DNA from 3 places in the Shewanella sp. 0m-6 genome. Region 3 is predicted to be linked to each of the others. Evidence: predicted binding sites of a transcription regulator. Region 3 holds the regulator's gene; each other region holds the start of a gene.
The links. Region 3 encodes MetJ, which represses methionine synthesis genes. Its sites were predicted from a motif close to TAGACGTCTAGACGTCTA; they were not measured.
Positions count from the first base shown of each region.

Region 1: metK (methionine adenosyltransferase) is a predicted target of MetJ. The motif match lies at 3,013-3,030, and genes of this name have one in related genera.
Region 2: metH (methionine synthase) is a predicted target of MetJ. The motif match lies at 2,749-2,766, and genes of this name have one in related genera.

Region 1 covers NZ_JBRIMD010000028.1:48,336-53,633, reverse strand. The annotation lists gene epd (erythrose-4-phosphate dehydrogenase) at 1-371, opposite strand, end outside; gene tkt (transketolase) at 587-2,578, opposite strand; gene metK (methionine adenosyltransferase) at 3,074-4,228, shown strand; gene ACVBJC_RS17275 (GNAT family N-acetyltransferase) at 4,712-5,176, shown strand.
Region 2 covers NZ_JBRIMD010000003.1:184,765-190,062, forward strand. The annotation lists gene metH (methionine synthase) at 1-2,593, opposite strand, end outside; gene ACVBJC_RS03555 (histidine phosphatase family protein) at 2,881-3,513, shown strand; cobalamin riboswitch at 3,841-3,995, shown strand; gene ACVBJC_RS03560 (ABC transporter ATP-binding protein) at 4,205-5,122, shown strand; gene ACVBJC_RS03565 (FecCD family ABC transporter permease) at 5,115-5,298, shown strand, end outside.
Region 3 covers NZ_JBRIMD010000018.1:10,871-16,168, forward strand. The annotation lists gene ACVBJC_RS14030 (SDR family oxidoreductase) at 1-39, opposite strand, end outside; gene ACVBJC_RS14035 (LysR family transcriptional regulator) at 186-1,100, shown strand; gene ACVBJC_RS14040 (conjugal transfer protein TraF) at 1,309-2,502, shown strand; gene ACVBJC_RS14045 (sulfite exporter TauE/SafE family protein) at 2,512-3,243, opposite strand; gene metJ (met regulon transcriptional regulator MetJ) at 3,427-3,741, opposite strand; gene metB (cystathionine gamma-synthase) at 3,952-5,112, shown strand; gene ACVBJC_RS14060 (bifunctional aspartate kinase/homoserine dehydrogenase II) at 5,128-5,298, shown strand, end outside.

The DNA.
Region 1 (5,298 bases), on a different contig from region 3:
GGGTTACTGATTAGAACTTGCTTAGCACCCGCTTTTATATGCGCTTCACATTGCACTCTGTCATTAAGCACGCCCGTCGCTTCATAAACAATATCAATATCCAGTTCTTTCCAGGGCAGATTTTCAGGATTAGGTTCATGCAGCAATTTAATGGCGTCGTCACCAATAATCATATGCTGATTATCAAGTGACACTTGGGTGTGGAAGCGCCCGTGGGTGGTGTCGTACTGAGTTAAATGAAGCATCGCTTCAGGTTTGGCCAACTCATTAATCGCCACTATCTGAATGCGGTCACGTTTGGCAGATTCATACACTGCACGAAGAATTGAACGACCGATACGGCCATAACCATTGATAGCGACTCTGATCATGTAAGCTTTCTATTTCCTTTAACAGCTTAATTATTGATACGACAACGGCCTACCTCAATAGGTAAGCCGTTGTATCATAAATGCTTAAAGTAAAAAATACGTAAACAATTATTCTGTATCATAGAGCAAATTATTGATGCAATACACTGATTAATCTTTCGACTCGCGCCTAGGTTAACCGCCCATTGCATCATTAGCTCTGACACGTTAGCTGATTATAGTCCGTTAACGGTTGCTACAACGTTTTCAACAGTAAAGCCAAAGTACTTCAACAAGTCGCCACCAGGAGCAGACTCACCGAAGGTGCTCATGCCCACAACTGCGCCGCCAAAGCCAACATACTTGTGCCAGAAATCAACGTGAGCCGCTTCAATCGCAACACGCTTAGTCACAGAGGCTGGTAGTACAGACTCTTTATAAGCCGCATCTTGCTTATCGAACTCGTTAGTTGACGGCATAGACACAACGCGAACCTTTTGGCCTTGCTCAGTCAGTACTTTTGCAGAATCTAGTGCTAGCTGAACTTCAGAGCCAGTAGCAATAAGGATTAGGTCTGGCGTACCAGCGCAATCACTTAGTACATAACCACCTTTAACAACGTTTGCTAACTGCTCAGCGCTACGTGCTTGAGCTGGTAGGTTTTGACGGCTGAAGATTAGCGATGTTGGCGCGTTACGGCGCTCGATTGCATTCTTCCAAGAAACCGCAGTTTCAGCCGCATCACATGGACGCCATACCGTCATGTTTGGTGTCATACGTAGGTTTGCAAGCTGTTCAACTGGCTGGTGAGTTGGACCATCTTCACCTTGACCGATAGAGTCATGGGTATAAACGAAGATGTTCTGAATGCCCATCAATGCAGACATACGTACAGCGTTACGTGCGTATTCCATAAACATCATGAACGTTGCGCCGTAGTTGATGAAACCACCGTGTAGAGAAGCACCGTTCATGATACCGCTCATGCCGAATTCACGTACACCGTAATAGATGTAGTTACCGGCTGGATCGTCTTGAATACCTTTAGAGCCTGACCAAAGCGTTAGGTTAGAACCGGCTAGATCTGCAGAGCCACCTAGCATTTCAGGTAGGATAGCGCCAAATGCACCAATAGCATTTTGTGATGCTTTACGGCTAGCAATGCCTTCTGCTTTATCTTGACACTCTTGAACGAAAGCTTGTGCTTTTTCTTCAAAGTCAGCAGGTAGGTCGCCAGAAATAACACGACGCTTGTATTCAGCCGCCAATTCTGGGAATGCTGCTTCATATGCTGCGAACTTATCGTTCCAGTTAGCTTCGTTAGCTTGACCCGCTTCTTTAGCATCCCAACCCGCGTAAACGTTTTCTGGGATTTCAAATGCACCGTGGTTCCAGCCAAGGAATTCACGAGCCGCTGCGATTTCAGCATCACCTAGTGGTGCGCCGTGACAGTCGTGGCTGCCAGACTTGTTTGGTGAACCAAAACCGATAGTCGTTTTACAGCAGATCATGGTTGGCTTGTCTGTAACAGACTTAGCTTCTTCGATAGCTGCGCGGATTGCGTCGCTGTCGTGTCCGTCTACGTTTGCAATAACATGCCAGCCGTAAGACTCAAAACGCTTAGGCGTATCGTCAGTGAACCAGCCTTCTACGTGACCATCGATAGAGATACCGTTGTCATCCCAGAACGCGACTAGCTTGCCCAAACCTAATGTGCCGGCTAGTGAACATGCTTCATGAGAGATACCTTCCATCAAACAGCCATCACCTAGGAAGCAGTATGTGAAGTGATCAACGATGTCATGACCTGGCTGGTTGAACTGTGCAGCCAGTGTCTTTTCAGCAATCGCCATACCCACAGCGTTGCTGATACCAGCGCCTAGTGGGCCCGTTGTCGTTTCAACACCGGGTGTGTAACCGTATTCTGGGTGACCTGGTGTTTTAGAGTGAAGCTGACGGAAGTTTTTCAACTCTTCGATAGGTAATGCATAACCTGTAAGGTGCAGCAAAGAGTAAATAAGCATAGAGCCGTGGCCGTTAGAAAGGATAAAGCGGTCACGATCAACCCAGTCTGGGTTGTTTGGGTTGTGCTTTAGGAAATCGTTCCATAGCACTTCAGCAATATCAGCCATCCCCATTGGTGCACCTGGGTGACCAGAATTGGCTTTTTGAACAGCATCCATGGTCAATGCGCGGATTGCGTTTGCGAGTTCTTTACGAGATGACATGCTCTCTCCTGCTTCGTTTTGAGGTATTGAGGCTTAGATTGAGAAAAGGGCCACAAATTTGTATTTGCTTTTCCCTTCCCTACAGCAAATTTTGGAGCCATATTTTCGCCTACTCGCCAGTAGGACGCAAATTTAATTCACCCAGAATGAAAAATATTGGCACTTTTAAGTGAGATGAATGAAGCTTGAGCAAATTAATGCCATCAAATAATAGCTTTTTTCTATTTCAGCGGTGAGTTTTTGGCAAAAATGGGCAAATTATTGATCATTCCTAAATCAGAACGCTGCGCATAAAACAGTAAAAATCACCTTTACTTACATAGATCTAATGTAAATCAAAAACCCTATTAAATATCCATCTAGCAAATAAAATGCGCGCGTGACTGCACAAAATTTAGTGAAAGGGGTGTCATCAACTCTGTTTTACACTAGAATAGCCGTCTAGATGTAGATACTTCTACACATTCAAATTGTTTAAAGACGAGATTTTCCATCATGGCAAAGCACTTGTTTACCTCTGAGTCGGTCTCAGAAGGTCATCCAGATAAAATCGCCGATCAGATTTCTGATGCGGTACTAGACGCAATTTTGGCGCAAGATCCAAAAGCTCGTGTAGCATGCGAAACTTATGTCAAAACTGGCATGGTTATGGTTGGCGGCGAAGTTACCACTTCAGCTTGGGTTGATATCGAAGAGATCACCCGTAAGACTGTACGTGACATTGGCTACACTCACTCAGATATGGGTTTTGATGCCGACTCTTGCGCTATCCTAAACGTAATTGGTAAGCAGTCTCCAGACATCAACCAAGGTGTTGACCGTGCTGACCCTAAAGAGCAAGGTGCTGGTGACCAAGGTTTAATGTTTGGCTATGCCAACAACGAAACCGACGTACTCATGCCTGCGCCTATTACTTATTCGCACAAGCTAGTTAAGCGTCAGTCTGAAGTACGTAAAGACAAGACACTTCCATGGTTACGTCCTGATGCGAAAAGTCAGGTTACTTTTGCTTATAACTCAGATGGCAGCATTGCTGGTATCGATGCAGTTGTTCTATCTACGCAGCACAGCGAAGATGTGACTCAAGCAGACCTCATTGAAGGTGTAATGGAAACCATCATCAAGCCAGTATTACCGGCTAAGTGGTTATCTAAAGACACTAAATACTTCATCAACCCAACTGGCCGTTTCGTTATCGGTGGTCCAGTAGGTGATTGTGGTCTAACGGGTCGTAAGATCATCGTTGACACATACGGTGGTATGGCTCGTCACGGTGGTGGTGCTTTCTCTGGTAAAGACCCATCAAAAGTTGACCGTAGTGCAGCATACGCAGCACGTTACGTTGCTAAGAACATCGTTGCAGCAGGTCTTGCAGACCGTTGTGAGCTTCAAGTGTCTTACGCTATTGGTGTTGCAGAGCCAACGTCAATCAGCATCGAAACATTTGGCACTGCTAAAGTTGGCGAAGAGCTATTGATTGACCTAGTACGTCGTCACTTCGACCTACGCCCATACGGTCTAACAGAGATGTTAAACCTAGCTCGCCCAATCTACCAAGCGACGGCTGCATATGGTCACTTTGGTCGTAACGAGTTCCCATGGGAAGCTACTGACAAAGTTGACGCACTACGCGCTGACGCAGGTCTTTAATCGTTATCGATTAAATCGGCGTTGCTGGTTCAACGCCAATGAAAAACCGCCACTTGGCGGTTTTTTTATGTCTGGAACATTTATGCCGATTTACCATGGATGACTTTTTCAAAATAGTAAATCGTCGTTGTGTCTGGAACATTTATGACGATTTGCCAAGGATGATTTCTAGCTTGGTTAGATATATGGAACCAAGTAAATAACTTTATCTATTGTGGTTCCAACTGCCTGCGGCAAGCTTATGTGCAGATACTGCTTAGGCTCGCTACAAGCACGTCCCTGTGAGCTCAACGAAAACATCCCTGTTTTCGATGGCCTAATCCGCATCTACACTAGGTTTCAGACGCAACCATTTCGCTCCTTAGTACTGATTAAGAATAATTCGATTATTCCAGTCATCTACAACTAGCTGTAACTCCACTTTGGTGCGACAATTTAACTTTCAGAAATAGACTCAAAACCATTTTGTTTATGACAACGGCAATGAATACAAAGCTGCAATTAACTTGGTTAGCGCCTGATGAGCGTATCGAGGTGAAGAAGTTCTACCGCCAGCATATGCCTTACGCACGCTTGTTGCAGAAAGAGTCTATCTGCGTGTTAACGCAAACTAACTCTAGCCTTGATAATTATGGGGGAATCACTTCCTCCAAGATAGTCGCTAGTGCGCGTATTCGGCCTATTGGTCAGTTAGCAATTTTAACCGGCATGTTGGTGCACCCAGATTTTCGCGGCCAAGGTGTGGGTCATCAATTGATGGATGAACTTGCATCCGTTATCAATAACGACAAGACCTATATTTTTGCCTTAGCGCATTTAGAAGGGTTTTACGCGAAACATGGGTTTAGCGCTGTGTCATCAGCGCCGAATGATATTCAGCAGTTGTTTCTCAAATATCAGAGTTCTGATAAGGAACTTGTTTTAATGGGTATTGTTCCCACAGACTAGTGGGGATGAGGCCTTACGGCCTTTGACGCAATCAAGCTACGCTTGATAAACATCGTGGCGCTTCGCCCACACCAGATTTTTAAGGCATCAGGCTGCGCCTGACCAAAGTCGTGAGCTTCCAG
Region 2 (5,298 bases), on a different contig from region 3:
AGCAAGTCGCACCGCCAATGATTGACGGAATCGTTAAGCCGGCTTTGTGGAAACTCTTAACGTTATGCACCATCTCATCAAGGCTTGGCGTGATAAGCCCTGACATGCCGATAATATCGACATTTTCAGCCTTGGCGACTTCGATAATTTTCTCCACCGGCACCATCACGCCTAAATCAATCACTTCATAGCCGTTACAAGCCAGTACCACACCAACGATGTTCTTACCGATATCGTGCACATCCCCCTTAACGGTAACCATTAAAATTTTACCGTTAGACTGGCCTGGGACTTTTTCAAGCTCAATATAAGGGTTTAAATAGGCAACGGCTTTTTTCATTACGCGCGCAGATTTAACCACTTGTGGCAGGAACATTTTACCGGAACCAAATAGGTCGCCAACAATGTTCATCCCATCCATTAGCGGCCCTTCAATCACATCGAGTGGGCGAGTGGCCTGTTGGCGTGCTTCTTCAGTATCTGCATCAATAAAGTCGGTAATACCTTTAACCAGCGCATGGGCTAAACGCTCATTTACCGGCTTAGTGCGCCACTCTAAATCTTCTTTCTTAACGGTTTGGCTGCCATCGCCGCGAAATTTTTCCGCAACCTCTAACAAGAGTTCAGTGTTGTTAGTCGGCTCCCCATTTTTATCGACAGCGCTGCAAGGTAAGTTCTGTACGATTGCCTCAACTCGCTCTTTTAATTCGGTGTCGATATCATCATAAATCGCCAGTTGTCCGGCGTTGACGATACCCATGTCCATGCCTGCTTGAATTGCATGATACAAAAATACGGCATGAATCGCTTCACGCACCGGGTTGTTACCACGAAACGAGAACGACACGTTCGACACGCCGCCAGAGATCATCGCATGAGGTAGGGTGCGTTTTATTTCACGGGTAGCTTCGATAAAATCAACGGCATAGTTATCGTGCTCTTCAATACCTGTGGCAATGGCAAAGATGTTGGGGTCAAAGATAATGTCTTCTGGCGGAAAACCGACTTTATCTACCAGCACGTTATAGGCGCGAGTACAAATCTCGATTTTACGCGCTTTGGTGTCGGCTTGGCCTTGTTCATCGAACGCCATGATAATTGCCGCAGCGCCGTAGCGTTTAACTAAGGTTGCTTGCTCGATGAATTTTTCTTCACCCTCTTTAAGCGAGATAGAGTTAACGATGCCTTTACCTTGAATGCATTTAAGGCCCGCTTCAATCACTTCCCACTTAGAGGAGTCGATCATAATCGGTACGCGCGAGATATCAGGCTCTGAGGCGATAAGGTTGAGGAATTTATGCATGGTTTCGGCACCATCAAGCATGCCTTCATCCATGTTGATATCGATTATCTGTGCGCCGCTTTCAACTTGCTCACGGGCAACCGACAGCGCTTCTTCATATTCGCCAGTTTTGATCAGGCGTAAAAACTTAGCCGATCCGGTTACGTTAGTGCGTTCACCGACGTTCAAAAATAGCGAATTTTTATCAATGGTCAGTGGCTCAAGCCCTGATAGACGACATGCAATTGGGATGTCGGGCTGTACGCGGGCCGGGTGCTTAATAACGGCTTGTCGGATAACGCGGATATGATCAGGCGTGGTACCACAGCATCCACCAATGATATTTAAAAAGCCCTCTTCGGCCCACTCTTCAATGATTTCCGCCATCTGCTCTGGAGTTTCATCGTAGCCACCAAATTCATTGGGTAGACCAGCATTTGGGTGCGCCGACACAAAGCATTCAGATATTTTTGACAGCTCTTCTACATATGGTCGAAGCTCTTTTGGTCCAAGGGCGCAGTTAAGGCCGATAGACAGAGGCTTAACGTGGCGCAGTGAGTTATAAAAAGCTTCGGTGGTTTGTCCGGTAAGGGTACGCCCTGAGGCGTCGGTAATCGTCCCCGAGATCATAATCGGTAGACGGAATTCTTGTTCATCAAACACGGTTTCAATCGCAAATAATGCCGCCTTTGCATTAAGCGTATCAAAAATGGTCTCGACCATAATGATGTCTGCGCCGCCAGCGATAAGTGCATTGATTGACTCAATGTAGGCTTCAACTAGCTCATCAAAGCTAACGTTACGAAAGCCGGGATCATTAACATCTGGACTAATGGAGCAAGTGCGATTGGTCGGGCCTAAAACACCAGCCACATAACATTGGCGACCCGTCTCTGCTTCAACTTCATTGGCGGCTTCGCGGGCAATGCGTGCGCCTGCTAAGTTGATCGCAGCTGAATGCTCCTGCATGTCGTAATCGGCCATGGCGATGCGGGTGGCATTAAAGGTGTTGGTCTCTATGATGTCAGAGCCGGCTAACAGGTAGTCTTTATGGATCTGCTTGATAGCATCGGCTTGGGTGAGCACCAACATGTCGTTGTTGCCCTTTACATCACAATGCCAGTCTTTGAACTGTTCACCACGAAAGTCATGTTCTTCAAATTTGCGATCTTGGATCATGGTGCCCATCGCGCCGTCGAGGATAAGGATCCCATCTTGAAGCTTTTGGGTAAGTACTGCTAAAACCTTGTCGGCAGAGTCTTGAGTATGTGCTACTGCGCTCAAGGCATGTGTTGGGGTACAAGTTGCCATAGATAATTCCTACCAGTTCGCAAATCGTTATTCTTGTAATACCAAGCAAAATAAGTCTCTGAATACTTAACTTACCTAGATCTGGTGTAAATCATGTCCGTTATTTTCAGTTAAGGTCGTTTATTATTAGTGACCTTTTATTTTGTTTGGACATTTATACGTATAGACGTCCATAATACGTGAGAGGCGATAAAAAGTGCAAGTGCTAAAGCATGATACTTTTTCAGCATTAAAAGCCAATGAATTTTAACTAAGTTGCTGATAAATAATGAAGGTCAACAGGTATAATGCAAACCACTAAGGTGATTTTACTTCGGCACGGCGAATGCGATGGTGGCAATATTTTACGCGGCCAAGTTGATGTTGCGTTAACTGAGCTTGGTCAGTTGCAGATGAAAAAGGCATTTTCCGCCTTATGCTTAACCGATTTGTCAGTCGATTTTACCGTTGGTTTTACTGTTAATAGTGTGATTAGTTCACCGCTTCAGCGCTGCGCCAACATCGCAGAGCAATTGGCTCGTGAGCATGATTTAGACTTTTCTATTGAAGCAGGTTTTAAAGAGCTGAACTTCGGCGATTGGGACGGACAAACCTTCGACGCGCTTTATCAAACTTGTGGCTCAGCGCTTGATAACTACTGGAAAAACCCTTGGTTGTTATCGCCGCCTCATGGCGAGTCTATGCAAGATTTTGAGGCGCGTATCGATAAAGCCTGGCAGGCGATGCTTGAGCTGCATCAAGGAAAGACGGTATTAGTGGTGACTCACGGTGGCGTAATACGTCATTTAATGAGTAAAGCTCTGGACGTCAGTCAGTGTGCGGGTTTTTACACCTCGCTTAAATTGCCTTACGCGGCCACGGTAGTGATTGATGTGCTGCACAATGATAATAAGCAGTTCATGACCCTAAATTGGCGGTAGAAGTTTAAAGAAGGACCTAGAACCTATGACCTAGGACCTAGGACCTAGGACCTAGAGCCTAGAGCTTAGAGCTTAGAGCCTAGAGCCTAGAACCTAGAACCTAGAACCTAGAACCTAGAACCTTTTTATCGTAGGTCGGGCTTTAGCCCGTCAATCTTGGTTTTATTTATAAAACAAAGGTGATATCAGCCTTGCTGGTATGATGCTAAACTGCGGCGTTAGCTTACTTGAGTGCTACTGTCTGCATTAAGGTTAGTGCTTAATACTCACGGGGATTGTCGCTGGGATAGTCTCGTTAGTATCAGCGCGACTAAGCTAATAATAAGTCAAACAAAATGAAAGCTAGGTGCTTAATCGCATAAAGGGAACCGGAGGCTGGCAGTTATTCGCCGCTTAGTCCGGACTGTACCCGCAACTGTAGGGAAGGTTAGCCATAGGGCTGTGCTTCCAAGTCAGATACCTGCCTAGCTTATGTTGTTCAGTACGTATGACTCAGTACGTGTTGATAATTAAAAGTGTATCCATATACACATAAACTCGTGCGGGCGACTCGAGGGAGACAATAAAATGAAGTTCCATGCTTGGTTGTTAGACCTAGACCTAGACCTAGATCGAGGCTTGCTAAAGGCCTGTTTATATGATGCTTGCTTATTCGATGCCCGTTTTTTCAAACAATGGGTAAATGGCTGCAATGGCTAATTCGCAATTAAAGCAGCAGATTCACGCTGAAGCTAAAACCCAAACAGTGCTGTCTGTTAACGACTTAGGCTGGCAACTGGATGGTAAAGCCATTTTGTCGGCAATCGACTTTAGCTTAGCTGAAGGTAAGATGCTGGGTATTATAGGGCCTAACGGCGCAGGGAAATCCAGTCTACTGCGCTGCTTATATCGCTTCATTAAGCCAACAACGGGTTGTATTAACTTGTTTGGGCAAGATATTAGCGCGCTATCGGCTAAAGCTTTTGCCCAGCAAATCGCCGTGGTACTGCAAGACACCCCCCATCATTTCGAGATGACCACTGCGCAACTTATCGGCCTAGGTTTAACGCCTCATAAAAGTGCCTTTGATTTTACTAGCCGCAGCGATCGCGTTGTGATCGCACAAGCACTTGAAAAAGTAGGTCTTGAAGATAAAGCCAATCAAGCCTATGAGAGCTTATCGGGCGGTGAAAAGCAGCGTGCCTTGATTGCTCGCGCCATTGCGCAGCGCCCTAAACTACTTATTCTCGATGAGCCGACAAATCACTTAGATATTCGTTATCAGATCCAAACCTTAGAGCTACTGCGCAGTCTCAATATCACCGTTATCACCTCTATTCATGATCTTAACCTTGCCAGTGCACTGTGTGATGAACTCCTCCTGCTTGATAAGGGCCGTGCTATAGCCAATGGTTCACCTAAGATGGTACTCACTGAGCAGCGCATCGCTGAAGTGTTTGATGTGTGCTGTGAAATCAAGCCTCATCCTCAGCATGGTAATCCGCTTATCTGTTATTTCTATGGTTACGAGGGCGTGTCGGCAAGTGGTGAGAAAACCGCCGCGGATATAAAGGCGTCAGTTCAAGCTGAAGCTTTCGTTCAAATAAAAGCGAGAGGTACAGATGTTTAAGGTGAGTAAGGCCTCAATCGCGAGTCTGCCGTTAGCCATTAATTGTCGTCGCCGAACTGAGCATCTCGTTCTGCTTATACTCACTTTGGTGGCGCTAATCACCCCATTTGCTGCCACCAGTTTTGGTGCTGCCAGTATTAGTACCTTAGATGTGCTAAATGTGTTTAGCCACAAGC
Region 3 (5,298 bases):
ACCAGAAGATGCACCTGTAATAACGATTAATTGTTTCATATCAGCCTCAATAAGGGGGTAGGATCTCGATTGATGATTATTTTATATAAACCAATATTGTTGATATATAATCTATAGAGAATATGATTGTTTACATATGACTTCTAATGCTCGTCAAAATACCGAGATAAAATGGATTGCCGTTCATGTATCAAGACCTAAATTTAGCAGATGTTCGCGCCTTTACCGTGATTGCAGAGAAAGGCAGTTTTACCCTTGCGGCTGAAAAGCTAGGTTGCTCTCGTTCTCACCTTTCAAAGCAGTTAACGCAATTAGAACGCTACCTGGGAGTGACCCTAATTACTCGCACAACAAGGGCGCAGCGATTAACAGAGCAGGGCAGCTTTTTTTATGAGCGCTGCCAACATGCCTTAGATGTTATGGAGCAAGCCGTCGCCAAGACGGTTGATAACGCCCATAACTTGCAGGGAAAAATCAATATTAACTGCGTTGGTGGTTATATCGGTGAAGAGATCGTCAACCAACTGGTGAACGACTTTATGAGCCAACATCCGAACATTCAAATCCATCTTGATTTTAGTAGCCAGCGAGTAGACTTAGTGCTTGATGAGTTTGATTTGGTCTTCAGAATGGGAGAGCTTGAAGACTCAGGCTTGGTGGCGAGAAAGTTGATGGACATTGCCAATTGTACACTGGCATCGCCGGCTTATATTGCTAAGCGCGGTCGTCCTCTGCATCCAAAAGAGTTGAAGAGCCATGCCTGTATTACCGGGTCGGTATACCACTGGAATTATCACTCTCGTAGCGATAAAAACCAAAAGGCAGAGGTCACGATTGCTGGCACTTTCTTATGTAAAAATGGCCGCGTGATGAAAAGTAGTGCGTTGGCAGGAAATGGTATTGTCAGATTACCTGAAATTTACTGTAGCACGGAGTTAGATAGCGGTGAATTAGTGCATGTATTTGAAGATTGGACCATATCGGATACACCGCTTTATCTGCTTTATAACAAAGATCAGTTTCAACCAGCTCGATTAAGGCAGTTTATTGATTTCACTACACAGCACTTTATGGAATATGTGGCGTTGCCAAAAAATTGAATTGAAATAAGGTTGAGCCCCCTTTAATCGGTTTGTTACTGATGATTGGGGTGGCAAACATTTTGCTATATAAATGTTTATTTAAAGTTAAATTTATCATCCATTTTAGTCGATTTTGTCTTAGAATATCTTAAGAACAAAAATAACCTTTTTTCGATTTGAGTCGTATTGCTGCTTAGAGCGTTAAGGACATTAAAAGGTGGAATGGATGAACCTAAAGAAAATAGCACTAGCTTGTGCCTTGTTACATTGCTTTTCAGCCCATGCAGGGCAAGAATATTATGAGGCTCGAAGCGATGCTATGGGGGGAGCGGGCGTTGCAGCTTCAAATAAAGAGGGGGCGGCTTTTGTTAATCCTGCCTTACTCGCGATTAATGCGCATAAAGACAATTCTGCAGTACTGCTGATGCCTGTTCTTGGAATCGATATGGCTGATAGCGATGACATGATAGATAAGTTTGATTCGCTGATTGACTCATACGATGGCTTAGCTGATGCGATTGATACTGGCAATAGTGGTGATATTAATCAATTTCGTGATGATTTAGTAGCTGATTTAGAGTCGTTAAAGGGCACTTCAGCCTATGCGAGTGCAGGGCTTGGTTTCAGCGTGGCCATTCCACATCAAAGAATGCCGATGGCAATCTTCTATAAGACTTATGTCAACGCCGTCGGCGTTGCTAATATCGCGCAGTCAGATATCAATACCCTCAATAATTTAGATCCTAATAATCCACCACAAATTTCTGATTTAGACTCTCAAGGGCAAGTAGTAGGCGGCGCAGTATCAGATTTAGGTATTGCATTGAGTTTTCCACTTTCTATCGTCAATATGCCGATTGCAGTGGGTATATCGCCAAAGTTTCAGCGCGTTGACACCTATAACTATATTGCCAATGCGAATAACTTTGATGCCAGTGATTTTGACGACGTTAAGTACCGTAATGATGAGACTAACTTTAACCTCGATATCGGTGTCGCCTTGCAACCATTTGAAGGGCTGACGCTAGGTCTGTCGGGGAGAAACTTGATTAGCCAGGATGTGGATACCATAGAAGTTGAAGGGCAAAAGTTTACCTACCGCGTAGAGCCCTTAGTAACCGCTGGAGTGGTTTATGACTGGGGTATTTTATCGGTAACCACAGATATCGATCTGATTGAAAATAAGAAGTTTAAAGAGCTCGATGGTACTCAATATTGGCGCTTAGGGGGGGAAGTTAGAGCCTTTGATTGGATGTCGCTACGAGTGGGTTATCGCCATGATATGAAAGACTCTACAGCTAATCTCTATTCATTGGGTTCAGGCTTTGCCTTCGGTGATTCGTTTTTCTTAGACTTCACCGGTATGTTTGGTGATGACAATGCGGTAGGAGGCGTGCTGCAAACCTCCTACCATTTCTAACGAGTAACGCTAACCCATTAACTCTATCGTTGATTTAATGGTTAGGATAAGCGCACTGCCGCCACATAAAGCCAGAGTTAACGCTCTGGTTTTTTGTTTGTCGACTCGTCCTACTAATCGCCCTGCCACGATATATCCCAAAATCACAGAGGGTAATAGCATTAAAGAGATATAAAAGTGATGCAAGGTCAGCAAGCCTGCAAATGCCAAAATGATCAAAGCAATCATCGAGCTGAAGATAAAGAAGGCCGATAAGGCGGCGCGAAATTGGCCTGCATCTTTACCGGAAAGCAAGATGGCAAGAGGCGGCCCACCAATTGCGGCTATGTTGCCAAAAATACCGGATAAAATGCCTGCGATAAATAAGCTAAATCGATTTACTGGAATGCTAAATTTCATCAAGCTTAAACCAACCGCCAATGCCACAATCGCGGCTATCGCCAGACCTAAAATCGGTTGCGGCGCAATTAAAATCAACGTCGCGCCGAGTATGCCGCCAGGAATACGACCTAAGAGTGCATATTGCAGGCCATTAAACTCAAGCTGACCTCGCTCTCTAAATAGGGTCAGCAGTGCAATAGAGAATCCCATCATGATAACAGGTGCAGGTACTAGGCTCGGATCGACGATATACAGCAAGGGGCTTGCAACGACGGCTAGGCCAAAGCCGATAAGACTTTGGGTTAGTGCGCCACAAAAGATAATCAGTGAGGCAAGTAGTAATGTAATGGGTTCGATCATCTGTTTATCCAGCCAAGACGGCTTATATGGGAACGAATAAAGGTTGGCCTATCAGTGACGATGGCGTGAATCGATTTACAGGCAAACTATCAGTCGGCTACACGTTTATAGTGGTATAGAAGCAGATAAGGACTGCTAAGCAGTCCTTATCTGGAGATCATGTTTGTCGATAATCAATGAAGATTATTCAAGTTCTTCCCACTCAATGCCCATTTCATCCATTAGACGTTTAACCTCAGCAGGCATGCTGTCGGGTTTATCTTTAGTTAGATCGGCATCGTTTGGCAGTGGCTGGCCTGTGTATGCATGCAGGAATGCTTCGCACAACAGTTCACTGTTTGTGGCGTGACGCAAGTTATTCACCTGGCGGCGTGTGCGTTCATCGGTAAGTACTTTAAGTACTTTCAAAGGAATGGACACAGTAATTTTTTTCACTTGTTCATTCTTTTTGCCGTGTTCAGCATATGGGCTGATATAATCGCCATTCCACTCAGTCATTGACTCACCTGTAATTTCAAAATTCGGGGCAGATTTTAACCCTTTAAATTGTGCAGTCAAATTATTGCCTCTTATTTATGATAAATGCAAATAGATTTCTATATGCATGGACGTCTAAACGTCTAAAGTGGTTGACGAGGAGGATGTGCTTAGGTACATTTAGACGTCCAGACATCTCTAATAAGAAAATCAGTAACTAAGGAGTAGTACATGACCGAGCGTAAACTTGCCACCGCGGCAGTGCGTCAAGGCATTGAGTCCGATAGCCAACATGGCGCTGTTGTACCGCCAATATACCTGTCAACTAACTACTCTTTTGATGGTCATAAAAATCCAAGAGACTTCGATTATAGCCGCTCGGGTAACCCAACTCGCTCCATTCTTGGCGATGCGATTGCCGAACTTGAAAAAGGTGCGACGGGAGTGGTGACTTGCACTGGTATGGCGGCAATCACCTTGGCGACAAATCTACTCGGGCCAGATGATTTACTTGTCGTGCCACATGACTGTTATGGCGGCAGTTACCGTTTATTTACTAACCTTGCCAAGAAAGGTCAGTTTAAGTTGCTAGTAGTGGATCAGACTGACTCACAGGCACTTAATCAGGCGATAGCGCAAAAACCTAAGATGGTATGGTTAGAAACACCGTCGAACCCCTTACTTCGCGTGGTCGATATTGAAGCTATCAGTTCGGCTAGCCATGAAGTCGGCGCGTTAGTCGTCGTCGATAACACTTTTCTGTCACCTATTTTGCAACAGCCGTTATTACTTGGCGCCGATATCGTGATCCATTCTACGACAAAATATATTAATGGTCATAGTGATGTGGTGGGCGGCGCTGTTGTGGCTAAAGATCCTGAAGTCGGAGAGTTGCTGCATTGGTGGTCAAATACATTAGGGCTAACGGGTTCAGCATTTGATAGTTATCTCACTTTGCGCGGAATTCGCACACTTGCAGTACGAATTCGCGAACATCAGGCGAATGCGCAACGAATTCTTGATACCCTAGTCAATCATAAAGCTGTATCCAAAATTTATTACCCAGGGCTTAAAGATCACCCGGGGCATGAGATTGCGGCCAAGCAGCAAAAAGGTTTTGGCGCCATGTTGAGCTTTGAGCTCCAAGGTGGGGAGCCCCAGTTGGTGGAGTTCTTAAAAAATCTAAATTATTTTTCAGTTGCAGAAAGTCTTGGCGGCGTTGAAAGTTTAGTGGCCGTTCCTGCGACCATGACACATAGGGCGATGGAGCCAGAGGCTCGCGCTGAAGCTGGCGTAAAAGATACGCTTATCCGTCTTTCTGTTGGTATCGAAGATGCTGACGATCTTGTTGCCGATATTGAAGCTGCGCTTAATGCTGCAGCCGCTTGTTAATTAAAGGGGTATACGATGGCACGCTGTCACTTACATAAATTTGGTGGCTCAAGTCTAGCGGATGCAGACTGTTACCGTCGCGTTGCTCATATTTTGCTGACGCATGGCCACAGCGACGATTTAGTTGTGGTGTCAGCTGCCGGTAAAAGTACTAATTTCCTGTATAAGTTGCTCGAATTAAGTAGC